Regions from separate parts of the Arthrobacter sp. JB02-1C genome, predicted to be linked through region 1. Evidence: predicted binding sites of a transcription regulator. Region 1 holds the regulator's gene; the other holds the start of a gene.

Region 1 (10,397 bases):
CTCCGAGGTCCCCGCGATCGAGGTCATCACCACCGCGGCCGTTCACCTCATGAGCGCTGCAGCGGTCAAGCTCGGCCTGGCGGCCGAGGACAACGCCGAAGAACTCAAGGACTTGGACGAGGCCCGCAAGCTGATCACTGCCCTGGCCGGCCTGGTGACTGCAGCCGCACCCGAAATCGGTTCCCAGCATGCCGGGCCCTTGCGCGACGGCCTGCGGTCGCTGCAGCTGGCCTTCCGCGAGGAGTCGGTGATCCCGGACGCCCCCGGCAAGGGCCCGGGCGAGAAGTACACCGGCGCGGTTAACTAGCCAACCCGCCGCGGCTCGCCGGCACCGGCGAGCCGCAGCGCCACACCCTAGGCCGCCGCGAGCCGGCTCCGGCGGCGGCGCTGCAGCACCAGGCACACCAGGCAGAGCACGGTGCCGGCTGCACCGACCGAGGCAAAGCCGGCCCCCGCGCCCACCCCGTCGATGAAGAGGCCGGCCAGCGGCGCACCAAGCGCCACCCCGCCGGTCAGCGCAGATCCGTACCAGCCCATCGCCTCTCCGCGGCGGGACTCCTCCACCAGCTCCGCCACCCGTTCGGAAGCCGCGGAGAGGACCGGAGCGCACAGCAGGCCTGGCAGCAACGACAGCAGCGCCAGGGTCAAGGTGTCCTGGGCCAGGCCCATCGGAATGGTCAGGACGGCCATTCCCAGCAGCAGCAGAATGGGTGACACCGGCCGGTGCATGGCCCCGTAAACCAGGCCGCCCAGCACCGACGCGCCGCACCAGCAGAGGAAGACCAGGCCGATCTCGGTTTGGTGCCCGCCGGTCTGGAGGACGGCGACAATCCCGACGTCGCTGCCGCTGAGCACCATGCCGGCCCCGGCCGCGACTGCGAAGACGGCAGCCACGGCGGCCGTCAACCAGGTGAAACTGTGGACAACCTTGTGGCGCAGGCCGAGCCGGGCCCGGCGGCGCTGTTCGGCGGCCGCCAGCGGCACCAACTCGGCGGCCGCCTCCTGCACGCTCGCCGGAGCCGTCGCCACGATCGCCGCCTCGGCACTTTCCTGCTGGGACGCCTCGAACCCTGGATCCGGTGCCACGCCGGGCACGGCGCTGCGGGTCGGCGGGTTGATCCACATCAGGAACAGCCCCGAGAACGAGGTGGCGGCCCCCACCACCGTCAGTCCCAGCACGGAAAAGCCCGCGGTGGCGACGATGGCACCCACCGCGGGTCCGATCATGAAGACCAGTTCGGTGCTGATCGAGTCCAGCGCGAAGGCGGTTCGGCGCTGCTCGCCGCTGGCGAGGATTCCGAGCGACTGCCGCACGACGCTGAAAATCGGCAGCGTCAGCAGGCCGCCGACGAAGACCAACGGCAGCAGCAGCTGGTAGCTGACGTGCGGAACGATCGACCAGATGACCGTCTCGGAAACCACGGAGGGAATGAGCGCCCGGCGCAGCCCCACGGTGTCGACGCGCCTTCCCCGCCAGGGGGCGCCTACGGCAATACCGATGGTCATGACGGCGGCGGCCGCACCGGCCGCGGCGTAGCCCTGGCCGAGAGTCAGGACGATATGCAAAGTCAACAGCACACCGGCGGCGGAGTGCGGGATGCGGGCGACCATGCCGACAAGCAGCAGGTTCCGGATGGGCCTGACAGCCAGCAGGTCCCGGTAAAGCGCGAAATTCACGAAACAGTGGTCCTCTTGTGTGCTTTCGGTCGGCAGCACCGGGAGGCCAGGGCCCCGCCGCCGGCTAGGCTGCCGCGCGCTGCAACTTGATTTCTATCGAGTCAACCCGTTCCACGAAGGTCTCATTCCGGGCCCAGGCATCGTTGAGGCCGGCGACGATGGACTGCACCGCCGCGGCATCCAGCCCGTCCTCAAGGTACAGCACCAACCGCAGTTCCGGTCCGGTGCCGCCGCCGGCGAGCCGCCGGCCGCCGGCCTGCACCGAGGCAACTCCCCCGCCGGGCTGGATTTCAACGCGCCGGAGGGCAGGAAATCCGGCCGCGGCGGCTCCGGCGGCCGCCGCCACTTCGGGGTCGGCATAGCTCGGCGTCCAGTGCTGTTGCCGGGCCAGGGCCCACACGGCCGGCCGTCGCACCACGAAGGTGGTGTCCGCGCCGGGGTCCAGCACCAGCAGTTCCGCATTTTCGGCCACTGCGGACAGCGCAGCCCGCGGGGCGTACACCGCGACCGGGCGCGCCTCTGCATGCCAGGCGGCGAGGGCAGCGGCGGAACTGAACACCGGCAGGGCGGTCCGGCCGTCGGAGGACCGGAGGGTCACGAGGGCCATGTCTGCCTGTTTATCCCCGTGCAGTTCCTGACCGTCCGCCCCAAGGACGGCCGCGGCCTCCTCGGCGAGTTGGGCCAGGACGGGTACGAACACGCGGGCGGTGGCCAGCGCCGCCACGACCGCTGCTTCGTCGCCGGTGCCGGCGCCGAGGGCCGCGAGGGCGGCGACGTAGCCGGCGTCGGGGGCGCCGTCGTCGTCCTCAAAGTTGTGGATGTTCGCATGGTCGCCGCTGAGGCTGCGGCCGGCCCAGGGCTGCCCTGCAGAGTCAGTGGCGCCGCCGGCGCCGGCCAGGGCCGCCTCGATGTGGCCCGGAAGGCGGCGTCCGTGCTGCGGGCTGCTGTGTCCCATGGCGCCGGCCTTTAGCGGCGGCCGGCGACGTCGAGGGCTTCGGGAAGGGTGAAGTTGCCGTTGTAGAGCGCCTTGCCCACGATCGCGCCTTCGACGCCCAGCGGCACCAGGGAGCGCAGGACCCGCAGGTCCTCCAGGCTGGAGATGCCGCCCGAGGCCACCACGGGCTTTCCGGTTTTTTCCACCATCTGCCGCAGGAGCTCAACGTTGGGGCCCTGCAGCGTGCCGTCCTTGGTGACGTCGGTGACAACGTAGCGGGCGCAGCCGGCTTCCTCCAGCCGGCCGAGGACATCCCACAGGTCCCCGCCCTCCTTGGTCCAGCCTCGGCCGGCCAGGGTGGTGCCCCGGACGTCGAGCCCGACGGCGATCTTGTCGCCGAAACGTTCGATGACGCGGGCGGTCCATTCCGGGTTCTCCAGCGCCGCGGTGCCCAGGTTGACCCGGGCCACGCCCAGGTCCAGGGCCTTTTCAAGCGACTCGTCGTCGCGCAGGCCGCCGGAGAGTTCGACCCTGATGTCGAGCCGGCCGACCACTTCGCGCAGCAGTTCCGCGTTGGAGCCTCGGCCGAAGGCTGCGTCCAGGTCCACCAGGTGGACCCATTCGGCGCCCTGCTCCTGCCAGTTCAGCGCAGCTTCCAGTGGCGTGCCGTAGCTCGTTTCGCTGCCGGCCTCGCCCTGGACCAGGCGCACGGCCTGCCCGTTGACGACGTCGACGGCGGGAAGCAGCTCGAGTGCGGGGTGCGGGGTTTCGGTGGTCATCGTAGGGTCCTCACAGTATTGGAGCGGTCAGACAGAGCAGGTCGGGGCGCCGGCTCAGTTGCCCGGCAGGGTCAGCAGATAGGCAGCCAGCAGCGACATCCCGGCCAGCAGGTAGAAGGCAACCTGGACCCAGAGCGGGCTTTTTTGCTGCCGGAAGGACAGGGCGCCGCCAACCAGCAGGCCGGCGAGGCCCATCAGGACCAGGGACCACATCTAGGCAGTCTCGGAGCCGGGCACGGAGGCGGCACCGGCGGCCGTGCCGCCACGCAGGCCCTGCACCCAGTTGCGGAGCAGGCGTGCGCCGGCGTCACCGGACTTTTCCGGATGGAACTGCGTGGCGCACAGCGGACCGTTCTCCACCGCCGCGATGAACGGTCCGCCGTGCTCGGACCAGGTGACCAGCGGGGCCGCCATCCGCGGCGCGATCACGTCAAAGTCCCAGTGCTGCACGCCGTAGGAGTGGACAAAGTAGAACCGTTCATTTTCGACGCCCGCGAACAGCCGGGAACCTTCCGGAACGCGGACCGTGTTCCAGCCCATGTGCGGCACGACCTCGGCGGGCAGGCGCTCGACTGTGCCGGGCCATTCGCCGATGCCTTCGGTGACGGTGCCGTGCTCCACGCCGGCTTCGAAAAGGACCTGCAGCCCGACGCAGATGGCGAGCACAGGCCGGCCGCCGGCGACGCGGCGGCCGATCATCCTGATGGCGTCCACCGACTGGAGTTCATTCATCACCGTTTCGAAGGCGCCGACGCCGGGCACGACGAGGCCGTCAGCGTTCAGGACGTCCTCGGGCCGGGCGCTGAGGATGACCTCGGCGCCGGCGCGTTCGAGCGCGCGCACCGCGGAGCGGACGTTGCCGGACCCGTAGTCGAGCACGGTTACCGTGGGCTTGCCCTCGGGCGAGGCCGGCTTCCGGGTCGCGTGTGGGTCGATAACGGCGCCGTCCCGCAGTTCCTGGCCGGTCACAGCGCGCCCTTCGTGGAGGGGATCCCCTCGACCCGGGGGTCCGGCTCTACGGCTGCCCGGAGGGCCCGGGAAAAGGCCTTGAACTGGGCTTCGACGATGTGGTGCGGGTCGCGGCCGGCCGTGACGTTCATGTGCAGGCAGATGCCGGCGTGCAGTGTGATGGCTTCGAAGACGTGGCGCGTCAGGGAACCGGTGAAGTGGCCGCCGATCAGGTGGTATTCCTGGCCGGCCGGTTCGCCGGAGTGAACCAGGTAGGGCCGGCCGGAGACGTCGACGACGGCGTGCGCGAGGGCTTCATCGAGCGGAATCGAGGCCTGGCCAAAGCGACGGATTCCGGCTTTGTTGCCCAGCGCCGTCCGGAGGACCTCGCCGAAGGTGATGGCCACGTCCTCCACGGTGTGGTGGACGTCGATGTGGGTATCGCCGGTGGCCTTGACGGTCATGTCGATCAGGGAGTGCTTGCTCAGGGCCGTCAGCATGTGGTCGTAGAACGGCACCGAGGTGCTGATGTCGGAGACGCCGGTGCCGTCAAGGTCGATCTCGACCAGCACGGAGGACTCGCTGGTGGTCCGCTCCAGGCGTGCGGTGCGGGTCCTGGCCGCGGCAGATCCGGTGTTGCTCATGTGGGGTTGTCCTTTGGAAGAAGGCGGGCGCCCGCCGAACGGGGCGTGCAGGGTCCAGGGTTAAGTCTAGGCGGACTGTACATCCCGGCCGGCCAGGATCCGTTCGAGGGCGTGCAGAAACGCTGTGGTTTCGGTCTCAGTACCGGCGGTGACCCGCAGGTGGCCGGGGATGCCGACGTCGCGGATGAGCACTCCGGCCTCCAGCAGGGCCTGCCAGACCTCGTGCGGATTCTCCAGGCCGCCAAAGAAGACGTAGTTGGAATCGGAGGCGGCCGGTTTCAGCCCCAACCGGGTCAGCTCCGAGACAATCCGGTCCCGCTGGCGCTTGATGTCCTCGACGTCTGCCATCAGCGCGACGCGGTGGCGCAACGCTGCCAGGGCGGTGGCCTGGGTAATGGCAGACAGGTGGTACGGCAGCCGGACCAGGCGAAGGGCGTCGGTGACTTCCGGCGCTGCCGCCATGTAGCCCAGCCGCGCGCCGGCGAGGGCGAATGCCTTGCTCATGGTGCGCGAGACGATCAACCGTTCCCGGCCCGGCAGCAGCGTCAGCGCGCTGGGGGTGCCGTCGTGGGCGAACTCGTGGTAGGCCTCATCCACGATCACGATCGTCTGGCTGGCCTCACCCGCCTCGTAGACAGCCTCGACGACGTCGATGCCCAGGCCGGTGCCGGTGGGATTGTTCGGCGAGCAGAGGAAGACAACGTTGGGTTTAAGCTCGCGCACCTGGCGTGCCGCCGACTCCGCGCTCAGCCCGTAGTCGTCGCCGCGGACACCGACGATGTATTCGGTGTCCGTGCCCGCGGCCAGCAGCGGGTACATCGAGTAGGTCGGAGGGAATCCGAGAGCCGTGCGCCCGGGGCCGCCGAAGGCCTGCAGAATCTGCTGCAGGACTTCATTGGACCCGTTGGCTGCCCAGAGGTTCTCGGCGCCCAGCCCGTGGCCCAGATACTCCGCCAGCGCCTCGCGCAGGTCGGTGAACTCCCGGTCCGGGTACCGGTTCAGGCCGGCGGCGGCTTCCGTCACCGCCTCGGCGATGGCTGCACGGACGTCCGCGGGGACGCCATGCGTGTTTTCGTTGACGTTCAGCAGGATGGGGACATTCAGCTGGGGGGCGCCGTAGGGCCGCAGCCCCCGCAGATTGGTCCGGAGGGGCAGTCGGTTGAGGCGCTCAAGCTGGTCGGTCACCTGTCCAGTTTAAGTGAGGCGGGCCCCGGACCTGAAACTGTGACCACGGGCGGGCCTTTACGGTGGCCCGCCGGCCGCGCTTGGGCGGCTACTTGGAGGGGACGAAGAGTTGCTGTCCGGGGATGACGCGGGGCGCCGCGAGGTTGTTCAGCTCCACGATGTCGGCGACAACGTCACGGGGGTCGCGTTCCGGGGCCACGGCGCCGGCGATGGCCCACAGCGACTCGCCGGGCTGGACGGTTACCGAGACCGTCGGCGTTACCGAAAGCTCCGCGGACGAGTCCGCGGCCTTTGCCGGCGCGTTCAGGAACCCGGCGAAGGAGAGCATGAGGGCGGCCAACAGGATCAGCGGCAGCCCAAAGAAAACGAACCGTCCGCGGCGGGTCAGCCGGAGCGGGGCACGCCCCGTGGTGGGGACGGCCGCCGCCGCACGGGCGCCCGCCACGGGAACGGCTACCGGCGATCCGGAAAATGCGCTTACTGCTGACATGAGTTGAGCCCTCCTGGACTTATCTGTGCCGCCCGGCGTACTCCACTAACCTGCCGCCAACCGGCCGAACCATCGAACGCAAACCTTCGAACGTCGTCGTCAATCACAAAGCTCGAACACAGTGCCGAATCCTGCGATCCGGCCCACAGCCGCTTTTCGAACATACTTTCGAACCCTGCATGTTCTGTTTTAGCACCTATGAACGAACATTGTCGAGACTCACTAGAACAAATGTTTGAAAAACTCCGGTGGCTGGCCTACTTTTGATTCACAGGACAACCGCCCGCGGCCAAGATCTCTTGACCACGAGCAGTTGACCACCAGGGTCTGACATTCCTCTTCCGGCCCTGGGTCCCGGCACCCACAACGGCCCGGCGGAAGCGAAAGGCATGGCGAACATGGCAGCACAAGCCGCCGGCGGGAGGGCCACCCCTCGCGGCCCCCAGACCGCCCGGGCGCCGAAGAGCCTTACCGTCCGGCAAAAGAAGATCCTGGAGACCATCCAGCGTTCGGTGACGGACAACGGCTACCCGCCGTCCATGCGGGAGATCGGCGACACGGTGGGCCTGGCCAGCCTGTCCAGCGTCACGCACCAGCTCTCCCAGCTGGAAAAGCTCGGCTACCTCCGGCGCGACCCGAAGCGGCCGCGCGCCATGGAGGTGTTGATGCCTTTGACGCTCGATGAGGGCGCCGCGAAGGTTTCGGGGATGACGAAGTCCAGCGGCCTGCGGGCCGTCGGCGGTGTCGCCGTCGCCGAACTCGCCAGCGCTACAGACACCGCAATGGTCCCGTTTGTGGGCCGCATCGCCGCCGGCGGACCGATCCTGGCCGATCAGGTGGTCGAAGATGTGATGCCGCTGCCGCGCCAACTGGTGGGCCACGGCGAACTCTTCATGCTGCGGGTGGCCGGGGACTCGATGATTGACGCCGCCATCTGCGACGGCGACTGGGTGGTGGTGCGGCGCCAGAACGACGCCGTCAACGGGGAGATCGTCGCGGCGCTGCTTGACGACGAGGCCACGGTCAAAACCTTCCGCCAGCGCGACGGCCACACCTGGCTGCTCCCGCAGAACACCCAGTACGAACCCATCCTGGGTGACCACGCCGTCATTATGGGCAAGGTCGTCTCGGTGCTGCGTTCCCTCTAGGGGACAGCCCGGACCTAGCGGCCGTCCGAACCGTCCTTGGCGAGGCGTTCAAGCGCGCCGACGGCTACAGCCGGGTCGGTGGTCGGCCAGAACGGCGGCAGCGCCGCACGAAGGAAGCCGCCATACCGTTCGGTGGAGAGCCTGGAGTCGAGCACCGCCACGACGCCCCGGTCCGACGTCGAGCGGATCAACCGCCCGGCGCCCTGCGCGAGGCGGATGGCGGCGTGGGTGGCCGAAACGCTCATGAAACCGTTGCCGCCGGCCTGGGCCACGGCGCGCGACCGGGCCGTCATCAGCGGGTCATCCGGACGCGGGAACGGGATCCTGTCGATTACCACCAGCCGGCAGGAGTTCCCGGGCACGTCGACACCCTGCCACAACGACATCGTGCCGAACAGGCAGGTGTCCGCCTCGTCGGCGAACTGCTTCACCAGCGCCGCGATGCTTGACTCTCCTTGGCAAAGGATGCGCGGGTCCAGCCTGGGGCGCAGGGCGTCGGCCGCATCTTCGGCGGCGCGCCGGGAGGAAAAGAGGCACAGTGCTCCCCCGCCCGAGGCGCGGATCAGCTTCTCCAGCTCGTCGAGTGCCTCCGGGGAGGTGCCGCGGCCGGGCTTGGGCAGGTGCTTGGCGACGTACAGGATGCCCTGCCGGGGGTATTCGAAGGGGGATCCAACGTCGACGCCGGTCCAGCTCGGAGCTCCGGTGCCCACCAGTCCCAGGCCGCCGGCGGCGGGTTCGAAGGCCGCACCGATGGCCAGCGTCGCCGACGTCAGGACCACCGTGTGGTCGGCGAACAGGCCCTCCCGCAGCCGGCCGGCGACACTGAGCGGGGCGACGTTGATCAGCGCCGGCGCGGAGTCGTCGGGCTGGGAGTAGCCCTGTTGCGGGTCGAAGCTGCTGTTGCGGGAGAACCAGACCACCTCGCGGTTCTCCCGGGCGGCGAGCAGCCGTTCGCACAGTTCCAGGATCACCATCAGGCGCGACCGCGCCAGCTGCCGGCCGCCGTCGGCGGTGCTGTTGCTGTCGCCCTTCGAGTCGGAGAGCGCGGCGCGGCAGGCGTCCCGCAACTGGTCCACACAGTCGAGCTGTTCACTGTTCAAGCCGTTCGGCATGAGCCCGCTGGGCACGCCCGCGACGGCGAGCTCGAGGTTGGATGCTGCGTTGTTCAGGGCATCGACGGTAATTCCGGTGTGTTTGCGGGCGCCGGAGGCCGCGGCGTGCACCATGGCCACGGACAGCTGGCCGGTGACGGCTCCGGTGACCCGGTCCTGCAGCTCGTGCGCCTCGTCCACCACCACGACGTCGTATTCGGGCAGCACCGCCAGGCCCTCGAAGGCGCTCACGGCCAGCATCGCGTGGTTGGTGACGACGACGTCGGCGTCGGCCGCTTCGTGCCGGGCCAGTTCGCTGAAGCATTCCGCGGCGAGCGGGCATTTCTGGGCCCCGAGGCATTCCATCGAGGTCACGGACACCTGGCGCCACGCGCGGTCGGTGACGCCCGGCATGAGCTCGTCCCGGTCGCCCGTGGCGGTGTCCTCGGCCCATTCACGCAGCCGGACCACCTCCTTGCCGAGCTGGGAGGACGGGCCGCCCATGGCGGCGGCGAAGTGCGGCACGGAGGTGTCCTCGCCGAGGGAGAACAGCTGGCCCTCGGCCGGTTCCTCGGACGGGAACCCGCCCTCGAGTTTGTGCCGGCAGACGTAGTTGGCGCGGCCCTTGACCAGGGCCACCTTGACCGGTCTGGACAGCGCCGGGGTGATGGTCTTGAGCAGCCGCGGCAGGTCCCGGCCGACGATCTGGGTCTGCAGGGCCAGGGTGGCGGTGGACACCAGGGTGGGCTTGTCGCTGACCAGCGAGTGCGCGATCAGCGGAATCAGGTACGCCAGCGACTTGCCGGTGCCGGTGCCGGCCTGGACCAGCAGGTGGTCGCCGGTTTCGATCGCGCGGGCCACCTGCCGGGCCATCTCGTGCTGGCCGTCGCGGCTTTGGCCGCCCATGGCGGCGACCGCCCGGTCGAGCAGCTCGACGACGAACTCCTCGCCGGACCTGCCGGCGCCCGCCGGCGCCGCGGTCATGGCCGGTTCAGCCATTGCTGACAAACGAATCCAGCTCGGCCGCGAGGTCTTCGCGGACCTTGACCACGGCCCGGGTGCCGGCTTCCTCGTGGTCCAGGCTGATGATTTCCGCGTCGGCTTCGTGCAGTTTGCTGAGCAGGTCGCCGCGGCTGTACGGAATCAGCAGTTCCATTTTCACGCTGGGCCGCGGGATGCCCTCGCTGATGGCCTTGAGCAGTTCCGGAATGCCTTCGCCGGTGCGGGCGGACACGACGACGTGGCGCGGCTCGCGCTGCTTCAGCCGTTCGATCACGAACGGGTCGGCCGCGTCCGCCTTGTTCAGGACGATGATTTCCGGCACCTTGTGGGCGTCGACTTCGCTGAAGACCGCCCGGACGGCGGCGATCTGCCCCTCCGGGTCCGGGTGCGAGACGTCGACGACGTGCAGGATCAGGTCCGAGTCGGCCACTTCCTCGAGGGTGGAACGGAACGCCTCGACCAGCTGCGTGGGCAGGGAGCGGACAAAGCCAACGGTGTC
Region 2 (10,397 bases), 110 kb from region 1:
CTGGTCCTTGCCACGCACATCGGGGACCGGGATCGGCTGCGGGCCCTTGGACACGGTCAGGCCCACGGGTGTGCCGTGACGGGCCGGTGTGTCCTTGGCCGGGTCCTGGCCGAGCACTATTCCGGCGGCCGCGGCGTCGTCATACTTCTCGGTGATGGGCCCAAGTGCCATTCCGGCGCCGTTGAGGGCCGTTTTCGCGTCGTCCAGGGACTTGCCGGTCAGTGCGGGCAGCGGGAACAGCTCCGGGCCTTTGGAGACGGCGAGCGAGATGGACTCGAACTTCCGGACCACCTGCCCGGCCGGCGGCTCGGATCCGACCACCAGGCCCGGTGAGACGTTGTCATCGAACACATCCCGGGTGGTCGACTGGAAGCCGGCGGTCCGGAGCAGTTGCTGCGCTTCGGCAACGGTCTTGTTGGCCAGCTGCGGGATGGTTCCCGGGGATCCCGGGCCCATCCCGAAGAACCAGCCGGCGCCGGCCGCGAGCACGGCGACAATCACCAGCACCAGGACCCAGACCAGGCCGCGCCGGCGCGCACTCCCGGCACGCAGGCTGCGGCTGGGAGTGGCGGCCGCTCGCTGCCGGGCGCGCTCCTGGTCCCGATCCAGTTTGCGTTGAACGCGCTTGCTGGCCGGCAGTGCCGGGTCGGAGGCCGGTTCGGCTGCCTGCCCGCCGAAATCAGGTTCCTCCGGGGCCACCAGCGGGCCGAAGCCGCCGCTCCGCTGGCGGCCCGAGAGTACCGTGGTGGGGTTGTTGCCGCGGCTGATGATTTCGGTCTGCTGCGGGACGCTGGCCAGAAATTCGGTGTGCGCCTCGCCGGGGGCCACCGCGGCCGGAAGGCCGGCGGCGGCGGGACCGGGCAACGCCGCCGGGGGCCGCAGTTCCAGCTCCGCGTCACTGAGGTTGGTGCGGATATGGCGGAGCTCGGACAGCAGGGCGTTGCCGTCCACCGGGCGTTTGTCCGGGTCGTTGGCGGTGCACCACTGCACGAGTTCGTCGAGTTCGCCGGCCAGCCCGGGCACCAGTGCCGAGGGCGCGCCAACGCTTGAGTTCACATGCTGGTAGGCCACCTGGATGGGGACCTCGCCGTCGAACGGCTGCCGTCCGGTGAGCAGCTCGTACAGCATGATCCCGAGCGAGTAGATGTCGCTGCGGGCGTCCGACTGCCGGCCCATGACAAGTTCGGGGGACAGGTACGCGACGGTTCCGATCAGGGCCCCGGTGCTGGTCGTCGTCGTGATGGCGCGGGCCAGGCCGAAGTCGCCGATCTTGATCCGGCCGTCATCCGCGATCAGGACGTTCTCCGGCTTGACGTCGCGGTGGATCAGTCCGGCGGCGTGCGCGGCGCCGAGGCCCTCCACGACCGGGTCGATCAGGGCCAGCGCAAGCCGCGGAGTGAGGGCCCCCTTCTCCTTCAGCACGTCCCGCAGGGTGTGGCCCTTGATATATTCCATGACGAGGTAGGCCAGCGGCCCGTCCTCACCCTGGTCCAGCACGCCGACGACGTGCGGATGCGAAAGCCTCGCGGCGGCCTTGGCTTCGCGGCCCAGGCGGTCCAGGAACTGCGGGTCGCCGGCCATATGCGGATGCAGCACCTTCAGGGCAACCTCCCGCTCCAGCCGGCGGTCGATGGCGAGGTAGACCGTGGACATGCCGCCGCGGGCCAGCTTTGATTGAATCAGGTACCGGTTGTCCACCAGGGTCCCGACAAGAGCGTCCGAAGTGTATTCCTGCACTATCTGATCCTAAGCTCTGCACGGAAACGGGCCCGGACTGACATGCAGTCCGGACCCGTATCGTTACGCGACGGAAGGTTCAGCCCCCGCGCGGGGACGGCGGTTTAGCTGAAACTCTTCTGCAGCTTCTTGATGGAGGCCACGTAGACCTTCGTGTCGTCGAACATGCCGCGGGTGCTCACCGAATACTGGCCCTGGTAGTAGCCGGCGATAGCGTTGTCCAGATCCTTGCTGGTGCGGACCAGCTGGCGGATGATCGCGACGCCGGCCGTAGCGTTGTCGTACGGGTCCAGCAGATTCAGCTTCCGACCGACCAGGTCGGAGGCCCACTGGCCCGAGGACGGGATGACCTGCATGGTGCCGATCGCGTTGGCGGGGGACACCGAGCGGTGGTCGAAGCTGGACTCCTGGAAAGCGAAGGCGAGGGCCAGCGCGGGATCCACGCCCATCCGGCGCGCCGTGTCCGCCACGATCTGTTTCATCTGTTCGCGGCTGGGGACCGGCGCCGCGTTCAGCAGGGCCTTGTTCTGGTTGGCCGAGTTGACGACCGCCTGCGGGTAGCTGAAACCCAGGAACGTGCTGGGCACCAGGGGGGTCACGGTGGCGGGCGGCTGGCTCGACGCCGGCGTGATCGTGCCGGAGCCCGTACCGGCGCCCGGGATAACCAGCTTGTTGCCGGGGTAGATGATGCTGCTCATGGTCAGCCGGTTGGCCGACAGGACATCCGCGAGCTTGACGCCGTGCCGTGCGGCGATCCCGGACAGGGTGTCACCGGACTTAATCGTGTAGGAGCCGGAGCTGGCCGGAGCAGCCGGTGCCGGAGCAGCCGGTGCCGGAGCGGGCGCCGCCTTCGTCGGAGCCGCAGGCGCCGGGGCCGCCGGGGCCGCTGAACCGCCGCCGACCTTGACCTTCTGGCCCGGGTAGATGATCGACCGCATGTTCAGGCCGTTCCAGTCGAAGACCTCGGAGAGCCTCACGCCGTGCCGGGCGGCAATGGCGCTCAGCGTGTCGCCGGACTTGACGGTGTAGACGTTGCCGCCGGCCGGGGCCGCCGGCGCGGGGGCAGCCGGCGCGGGAGCGGCCGGTGCAGTGGCGGAACCGGTGAGTTTGATCTTCTGGCCGGGGTAGATCAGGGTGTTGGCCTGCAGGTTGTTGAGCTTAAGCACCGCATAGGTGTCCAGGCCGTGCCTGCCGGCAATTGCGCTGATCGTGTCGCCGCGGGCAATCGTGTATTCCGCCGGCGCGGACACCTGCGCGGGCGCGAATGCGGCGGGGATGGCGGCGGAAACGGCACCGGCGGGAATCAGGGAAGGCAGCGACGTCACGGTCTGTCCCTGCGCCTGCGCCTTCATGGCAGCGGCCAGCGTCGCGGGGATGGCGCGGGGGCGCGGCTCAGCCGAGGCCGGCTGGGCGATCGCCAATGAAGAGAGCACGACGGCGGGCAGCGCCGCCGTCGTCGCCGCAATCAGCGGGAGGCCGTGCCTCGTGGGGGGCTTCGGCGAACGAGTCGTCGTCATGGGAAAGATCCTCTTCTCAGCGGCGAACGCTGCAGGTCAGGCCGGGACTACTGGTGTTACCAGTGTGACAAAAGAAACTACAGTTACAAATGTGAACTATGTGAATCTCTCATGAATTGCGGAATAGCACAAGAACTGTTTGACAATCGACATCAACGGCTTGCTGGAGTGTCGCTTGAACGCGCCGCTGCTGGCCGGCGGAGGGATCCGGCGGGCCTTTGGTGCCCGGACCGGCAGTCCCGGGTCCGTGGCTGACTAGGCGCAATCCGCCCGGGCGTGGCAATCTTGATCCGTGAGTACTGTTGAAAGCCTTGTAGACGAATGGCTGCCCCTGCCCGATGTAGCCGAGTTGCTGAATGTTTCGATTACGAAAGTCCATGCCCTGCTGGACGAACGGGCGTTGGCAGCAATCCGGGTCGGCGAGCGGCGGATCCGTTCCGTCCCCGCAGCCTTCCTCCAGGACGGCCATGCGGTGGAGAGCTTGAAGGGCACGATCGTGGTCCTGGCCGACGCCGGCTATTCGGATGAAGAGCTGATCACCTGGCTGTTCACGCCGGACGAGTCGTTGCGCGGCCGGCCGATTGATGCCCTGCGCGAGGGCCGGAAAACGGAAATCCGGCGCCGCGCCCAGACCATGGCCTGGTAGCCGGCCGCCGTACCCCGGGAGGCAGTACGGGAAAGGCCGTGTAGGGCGCCTGGCGCTCTGCACGGCCTTTGCCGTTTACTGCTCCGGCCGGCTAAGCGGTCCGGCTGACTACGGACTCGGCCAGTTTCCGCAGCGCGGTCTTGGGCAGTTCTTCCAGGGGCAGTGTGTCCAGGGCCTCAAAGGCGGCCCGGCCGAACTCCTCGATCAGGAGCTCGGTAGCCTGCAGGGCCCCGCAGTCCACGATGATCCGGCGGATCTCCTCGACGTCTTCGGCGTTCAGGTCCGGACTGCCCAGCCTCGTGTCGATAAAGCTTGCCTCCGCCGGGGCCGCGAGGTCCAGGGCGAAAGCGATCAGTACCGTGCGCTTGCCTTCCCGGAGGTCGTCGCCCGCCGGTTTGCCGGTGCTGACCGGGTCGCCGAAGACGCCCAGGACGTCGTCGCGCAGTTGGAAAGCCTCACCCAAGGGCAGCGCGAAAGCCGAGTAGCCGCGAAGCAGCCCGTCCGGCGCGCCGGCCAGCGCACCGCCAAGGGCGAGGGGGTGTTCGGTGGAGTACTTGGCCGATTTGAAGCGGATGATGGACTGCGCACGGCCGACGGCACCGGCACGGTCCCGATGCGGGCCCGCGACCTCCTCGAGGATGTCCAGATACTGCCCGGCCATGACCTCGGCGCGCATCAGGTTAAAGATGAGGCGGGCCTGGGTTCCCGCAGCCGCCCGCTCGCCGATGGCGGTGAAGGACTCCTCGCTGAACGAGAGGCAGAGGTCTCCGGTCAGGATGGCCGCGGCGTGGCCAAACCGCTCGGGGTCGAGCGCCCAGCCCTGGTCGGCGTGCAGTTCGCTGAAGCGGCGGTGAACGCTGGGGCCGCCGCGCCGGGTATCGGAGCGGTCGATGATGTCGTCATGGATCAGTGCTGCGGCCTGGAACAGCTCGAGCGCCGAGCCGGCCGTGACGACCTCCCGGGCGCCGGCTTCGCCGCCGGCCCCGCGCCAGCCCCAGTAGCACATCAGGGCACGGAGGCGCTTCCCCCCGGTCGCCAGGTGCGAGATGGAACTCATCAACGGATCGATGTCTGAGGAAATGGCCGCCATGACGGCGGTGCGTTCGGTCAGGAAGTCGGTCAGCTTACCGGCGACGGCGGCGACGAAGTCCGCCTGCTCATCCCGCAGCTGTCCGGCCAGGCTCACTTGACGGACCCGGCGGCGACGTTGGCACCGATCGTGAACGTCGATACCCCGCCGGTCTCCACGACGGAGAGATTCACGGTTTCATTGTCGCCGCGAAGGAAGTCCTTGGATGCCACCGTTCCCACGGTTTCGCCGGGAACTGCCTTGAACCCCTGGCCTTCGAGCTCCTTGCTGTAATACGCCACGACGCCGGCAGACGGCGACGTGACCTTCCCCACCAGCGCGACGGTCGCCGGCGTGGCGGTCTTGTCGAAACTGCTCGACTGCACCTTCGCGTTCGGCATGACCGGCAGCAGCTGCTGCGGGAAGCCCGCGACCAGCGCCCCCACGGTAGCGGAGGTACCGGGTTCGGCGGACGGGCTGGGAGGGGCCGTGGTGGAGGCCTGGGAGCTGGCGCCTGCCGGGGACGACGCCAACGCGGCCGGGGCCTGCTGGCCGGGGGTGCAGGCGGCCAGAGCCAGCAGGGCCCCGGCTGCCGCCGCAGCCGCCATGGCGCGTTTGCGCTCTCCAAAAACCTTCACGGGAATGTTCCTCCTGGTGTTGATGCCGGATTCAGCCTCCAGTTTAGTCAGTCCCTCCGCATAGGATTGGTGCGTGAGACCGGAGAGTGGGCAGGAGGCTGCAAAGGGGCCCTCGCAGCAGACCGGTCAGGCGAGCCCAAGACGGTTCAGCGAAGCGGCTCTTCGCGAACTCCGCCGCAGCAGCATCCTGCACGTGGACATGGACGCCTTCTTCGTTTCCGTGGAGCTGCGCAGCCGCCCGCAACTCAAGGGCCGGCCCGTGATCGTGGGCTACCCGGCGGACCGCTCGGTGGTGCTGTCGGCCTCCTATGAGGCCCGCAAGTTCGGCGTCAGGTCCGCGATGCCCATGGTGGTGGCCACCAGGATGTGCCCCTCGGCAGTGGTCATCGAGCCCCGTCACAAGCTCTACTACGAAGTCTCCGGCCAGATCATGGCCATCTTTGAATCCATCACGGACCTGGTCGAGCCGCTGAGCGTCGACGAGGCCTTCCTCGACGTCGGTGGCGCAATCCGCCGGCTCGGGACCCCCCGGGACATCGGTGAACTGATCCGCCGCCGGGTGGCAGCCGAGCTGGGCATCACGGCATCGGTCGGGATCGCGGCCAGCAAGTTCGTCGCGAAGATCGCCTCGACCCGGTGCAAACCAGACGGCCTGCTGCTGATCGGTCCGGAGGAGACCGTAGCCTACCTGCACACCCTGCCGGTGAACGCGCTGTGGGGGGTGGGCGCAAAGACCGTCGAGGTGCTGGCACGGATGGGCATCCGGACCGTCGCCGATGTTGCCGCAACGCCGCTGCCGTCGCTTCGAAAGATCCTCGGCGCCACCGGAGAACACGTCCACCGGCTCTCGTGGGGGATTGACCCGCGGCCGGTGACGCCGGTCCGGCTGGAGAAGAGCATCGGCGCGGAGGAGACCTTCGCCGTGGATACGGCCGACGACGCCCAGCTGCACCGGGAACTGCTGCGCCTGGCCCACCGGACCGCAGAGCGGCTGCGCGGCTCCGGCATGCATGCCAGGACCGTCGCCCTGAAGCTCCGCTACGCCGACTTCTCCACGATCACCCGCAGCCGGACCGTGAGTACCCCGATCGACAGCGCCCAATTGCTGTACGGCGTCGCGCTGCAGTTGCTGGAGTCCGTCGGCCAGCGTCCCATGGCGGTGCGGCTCATCGGTATCCGCGCCGAACAGCTTGAAGAAGCCGCGCAGGCGCCGCTGCAGCTCAGCCTGGACCGCCGCGACGACAACTGGCGAGCCGCCGAGCAGGCGCTGGACCAGGTCACCCGCAAGTTCGGCAACAAGTCGGTGCTGCCCGCCCGGTTACTGGACCCCGGTCCAGGTGCCGGCCCCGGACCGGTTTCCGGCTGAGGTGCCAGCTCGGAGCGGCGAAGCGGCCCACAGCGTCTTTCAGAACGGGCCGCAACAAACTATCCTAGAGATACGTAGATTTCGAACGACCGGATCGAACGTTCGGACTGCCGGGCCTGCTAACTAAACAGCTTCGGATGCGCTGGATCCGCCGCCTCGCTTCAATTTCGCGGACGGGAACCAGCCGGCAGCTCCGGACGTTGGGAGTTTAGGGAAAAGGTCGCGTCAAGTCCGGACGTTGGCCGACTTAAGGAGGTCGTGATGCCGCTCTCGGAGCACGAACAGAAGTTGCTTGAGCAACTTGAGAAGCAGCTGCACGAAGACGACCCGAAGTTTGCCAGCTCCATGGGGTCGGACCCGGGCCGTTCCTGGTCCACCCGTCATCTGGTCATCGGTGTTCTTGGCACCCTGGCTGGCATTCTGCTGCTGTTGCTGGGCGTCTCACTGCAGTTGATCGTCGTGGGCGTGCTGGGCTTCGTCGTCATGGGCGCTGGCGTGTACTACGCCACGATGCGCAGTTCCGGCGGCAAAGGACGGCCCGTCGGCGGCCGGAAGAACGGAAAGCAGCGCAGTTCCTTCATGAGCAATCTGGAGGAGCGCTGGGACGAAAGGCACCGCGGCGAGCCCTGAGCGCCGTTCCAGGAACAGCCCCTCCATTCCGCACCACCGCCGCAGCCCTTGATGGGCCAAGCAGCCACGCAAGACCCGCTTCGGCGGGTCTTTTGCTGTTAACCACCGGTTTTTGCTGCTAATCCCAAGTTGAGCGCTCCACAGACGCCGTTGCCGCGCGCAAAAGGGCGGCTTCCCAGGAATCGGGAGGCCCCGGACCCTCCACTGCGCACCACTTTGGCCGCTTCCCTTTATTGGCGCGTAAGAATTGCGTCAAAACTGCCCGAGATTTGTCTGGAAAATAGCGGAATGTCGTTGACGGGGGAGCAAAGTGGAGTAATGTGGAGGACGTAAGAGGGTAGTGGCAGCACAGGGGACGTTGGACTTCTACAAAAGACAGGCGGTGGGCCGTGTTTCTCGGCACGCATTCGCCGCGTCTGGATGAAAAAGGTCGCATCATCCTCCCGGCCAAGTTCCGCGAGGAGCTGGCGGGCGGTCTGGTTCTCACGCGGGGCCAGGAACGCTGCATCTACGTCTTCAGCGAGGCGGAATTCGGCCGGGTACACGAACAGATGCGGGAGGCGCCAATTTCTTCCAAGCAAGCTCGTGACTACATCCGTGTTTTTCTCTCTGGAGCCTCTGACGAGGTACCTGACAAGCAGGGGCGCGTGACCATCCCGCCGGCGCTCCGGGAATACGCAGGTCTCGGCAGGGAGCTGGCCGTCATCGGCGCCGGCACCCGGGCGGAGATCTGGGACGCCCAGGCCTGGAACGAGTACCTCGCCGAAAAGGAAACAGCCTTCTCCGAAACCGACGACGCCATTCCGGGGATTCTTTGATTCCCCGCATTAGCCACACCAGCACCGCCAACGCTTCTTGACCGAGATCTCCAGCCGCCCATCCGGCCGTCCACCTGGCTCACTTCCCCGGAGCCAGGCGGGCAGCAGGGTAGGCGCGGATGGGGATCTGGATCAAGAAACACCGACCCCCCGAACCTCCACCAACGAGCCGAACCTCCACCAACGAAAGGACGCAGGCATGAGTGATGACTCCAACCAGGCGAAGCCTACGTCCGAACGGCATGTACCGGTCCTCAAGGACCGGTGCATCAATTTGTTGGCGCCCGGTTTCGAGGCAGCGCGCCGCCGGGGTGAGGCGCCCGTCGTCGTCGACGCCACGCTTGGCATGGGCGGGCACTCCGAAGCCATGCTCCAGCGCTTCCCGGACCTGCACCTGATCGGCATCGACCGCGACGAGGAAGCGCTTGCCCTGGCCGGGGAGCGCCTGGCGCCGTTCGCCAACCGGATCGATCTGGTCCACGCCGTCTACGACGAAATCGCCGACGTGATCGAAGACCTCGGCTTCGACGAGGTCCACGGCGTCCTGATGGACCTGGGCGTCTCTTCGCTCCAGCTGGACGAGCGCGAACGCGGCTTCGCGTACTCCTTCGACGCGCCGCTGGATATGCGGATGGATACCAGCCGCGGGCAAACCGCCGCCGACGTCGTCAACACCTACAGCGAAGAAGACCTGGTCCGGATTATCCGGAAATGGGGCGAGGAGAAGTTCGCCGGCCGCATTGCAAACCGGATCGTCGCGGCCCGCGCCACGAAACCGTTTGCCACCACGGGAGAACTCGTCGACACCATCCGTGCTGTGGTGCCGGCCGGCGCTGCGAAGACCGGCGGCCACCCGGCCAAGCGCACCTTCCAGGCGCTCAGGATCGAAGTCAACGAAGAGCTCGACGTGCTGGAACGGGCCATCCCCGCGGCCGTGGCCGCCACAGCCATGGGCGGCCGGGTCGTGGTCATGTCCTACCACTCGCTGGAGGACAAGATCGTCAAGGCCGTCTTCCAGGCAGGCTCCAAGTCCTCCGCCCCGCTCGGTTTTCCGGTGGAGCTGGAGGAACACAAGGCCGAACTGAAGACCCTGACCAAGGGCACCGAAGTACCCACCGCAGCAGAAATCGCCGAAAACCCACGCGCCGCCTCCGCCAGGCTCCGCGCCGTGGAACGCATCAAAGCCAGGAGAGTCGCATGAGCACCGCCGCCGTCAACAGATTCCCCGTTGCCACAGCCGCGACGGCCCGTGCCCTGCCGGAACTGCACCCCGGTGCGCCGGCCCGCAAAACGCGAACGCCGCTCTCCGTCGTCCGTTCGGCGCCGCGCAAGCGACGCGCACCCTTCGTGGTGATGTGCTTCGGGATCCTGGCGCTGGCGCTGATGGCAGTACTCGTGCTGAACATCTCCGTGTCCTCCGCCCAGTACCAGCTGGTTCAGCTGCGCGCCCAGCAGTCCACGCTGACCAAGCAGAACCAGGACCTGACCCAGCAGGTCCAGAACTTTGACGCCCCGCAGAACCTGGCGGCCAAGGCCACCGAACTGGGCATGGTCGCCTCCACGGCCAAGGGCCAGATCGATCTGTCCACCCTCGCCGTGACCGGAAAGGCCAAGCCCGCCGTGAAGTCGGACGCGCCCGCCTCCGTCATTGCCGCGCCCGCAGTCGCCGGTGCGGTGGAGGTAGTCCCGCCGGCCACGGCCAAGGATCCGCTGGAAAACCGGAAGCCCGCAGAAGCCCCGGCAGCGGCGCCCGCCGCCGAGGCCCCCGCGGCCGCTGTTCACGCGCCGGCGCCTGCACCCGCCGTGGACCTCCATGGCGGATCCGTCCCGGCCCCCGCCCAGAAAGTTCCCGGCCAGTAGCCCACCGGCAGGCACCGGACCGGACAGTATCCGGCCGCGCATCAGCCGGGACGATCGTCGACCAGCCAGGCAAGCAGCAAGGATAGATCGTGGCGCAGAACAGCAGCAGGGCAGCC

The links. The regulator LexA, encoded in region 1, represses DNA repair genes until DNA is damaged. The targets are predictions, from matches to a motif close to TCGAACANNTGTTCGA.
Region 2: AC3ANP_RS12325 (LysM peptidoglycan-binding domain-containing protein) is a predicted target of LexA. The motif match lies at 3,382-3,397, and genes of this name have one in related genera.

What each region holds. Positions count from the first base shown of each region.
Region 1 covers NZ_CM173235.1:2,504,883-2,515,279, reverse strand. Annotated here, with positions in the region: gene AC3ANP_RS11875 (DUF1844 domain-containing protein) at 1-307, shown strand, start outside; gene AC3ANP_RS11870 (MFS transporter) at 355-1,677, opposite strand; gene AC3ANP_RS11865 (SseB family protein) at 1,742-2,632, opposite strand; gene priA (bifunctional 1-(5-phosphoribosyl)-5-((5-phosphoribosylamino)methylideneamino)imidazole-4-carboxamide isomerase/phosphoribosylanthranilate isomerase PriA) at 2,644-3,390, opposite strand; gene AC3ANP_RS11855 (hypothetical protein) at 3,445-3,603, opposite strand; gene hisH (imidazole glycerol phosphate synthase subunit HisH) at 3,604-4,359, opposite strand; gene hisB (imidazoleglycerol-phosphate dehydratase HisB) at 4,356-4,982, opposite strand; gene AC3ANP_RS11840 (histidinol-phosphate transaminase) at 5,049-6,167, opposite strand; gene AC3ANP_RS11835 (LysM peptidoglycan-binding domain-containing protein) at 6,256-6,657, opposite strand; gene lexA (transcriptional repressor LexA) at 7,056-7,805, shown strand; gene AC3ANP_RS11825 (ATP-dependent DNA helicase) at 7,820-9,895, opposite strand; gene hflX (GTPase HflX) at 9,888-10,397, opposite strand, start outside.
Region 2 covers NZ_CM173235.1:2,616,115-2,626,511, forward strand. Annotated here, with positions in the region: gene pknB (Stk1 family PASTA domain-containing Ser/Thr kinase) at 1-1,740, opposite strand, end outside; gene AC3ANP_RS12325 (LysM peptidoglycan-binding domain-containing protein) at 1,842-3,254, opposite strand; gene AC3ANP_RS12330 (Rv2175c family DNA-binding protein) at 3,547-3,900, shown strand; gene AC3ANP_RS12335 (polyprenyl synthetase family protein) at 3,992-5,086, opposite strand; gene AC3ANP_RS12340 (hypothetical protein) at 5,083-5,607, opposite strand; gene dinB (DNA polymerase IV) at 5,792-6,973, shown strand; gene AC3ANP_RS12350 (DUF3040 domain-containing protein) at 7,235-7,603, shown strand; gene mraZ (division/cell wall cluster transcriptional repressor MraZ) at 7,993-8,421, shown strand; gene rsmH (16S rRNA (cytosine(1402)-N(4))-methyltransferase RsmH) at 8,621-9,622, shown strand; gene ftsL (cell division protein FtsL) at 9,619-10,281, shown strand; gene AC3ANP_RS12370 (peptidoglycan D,D-transpeptidase FtsI family protein) at 10,371-10,397, shown strand, end outside.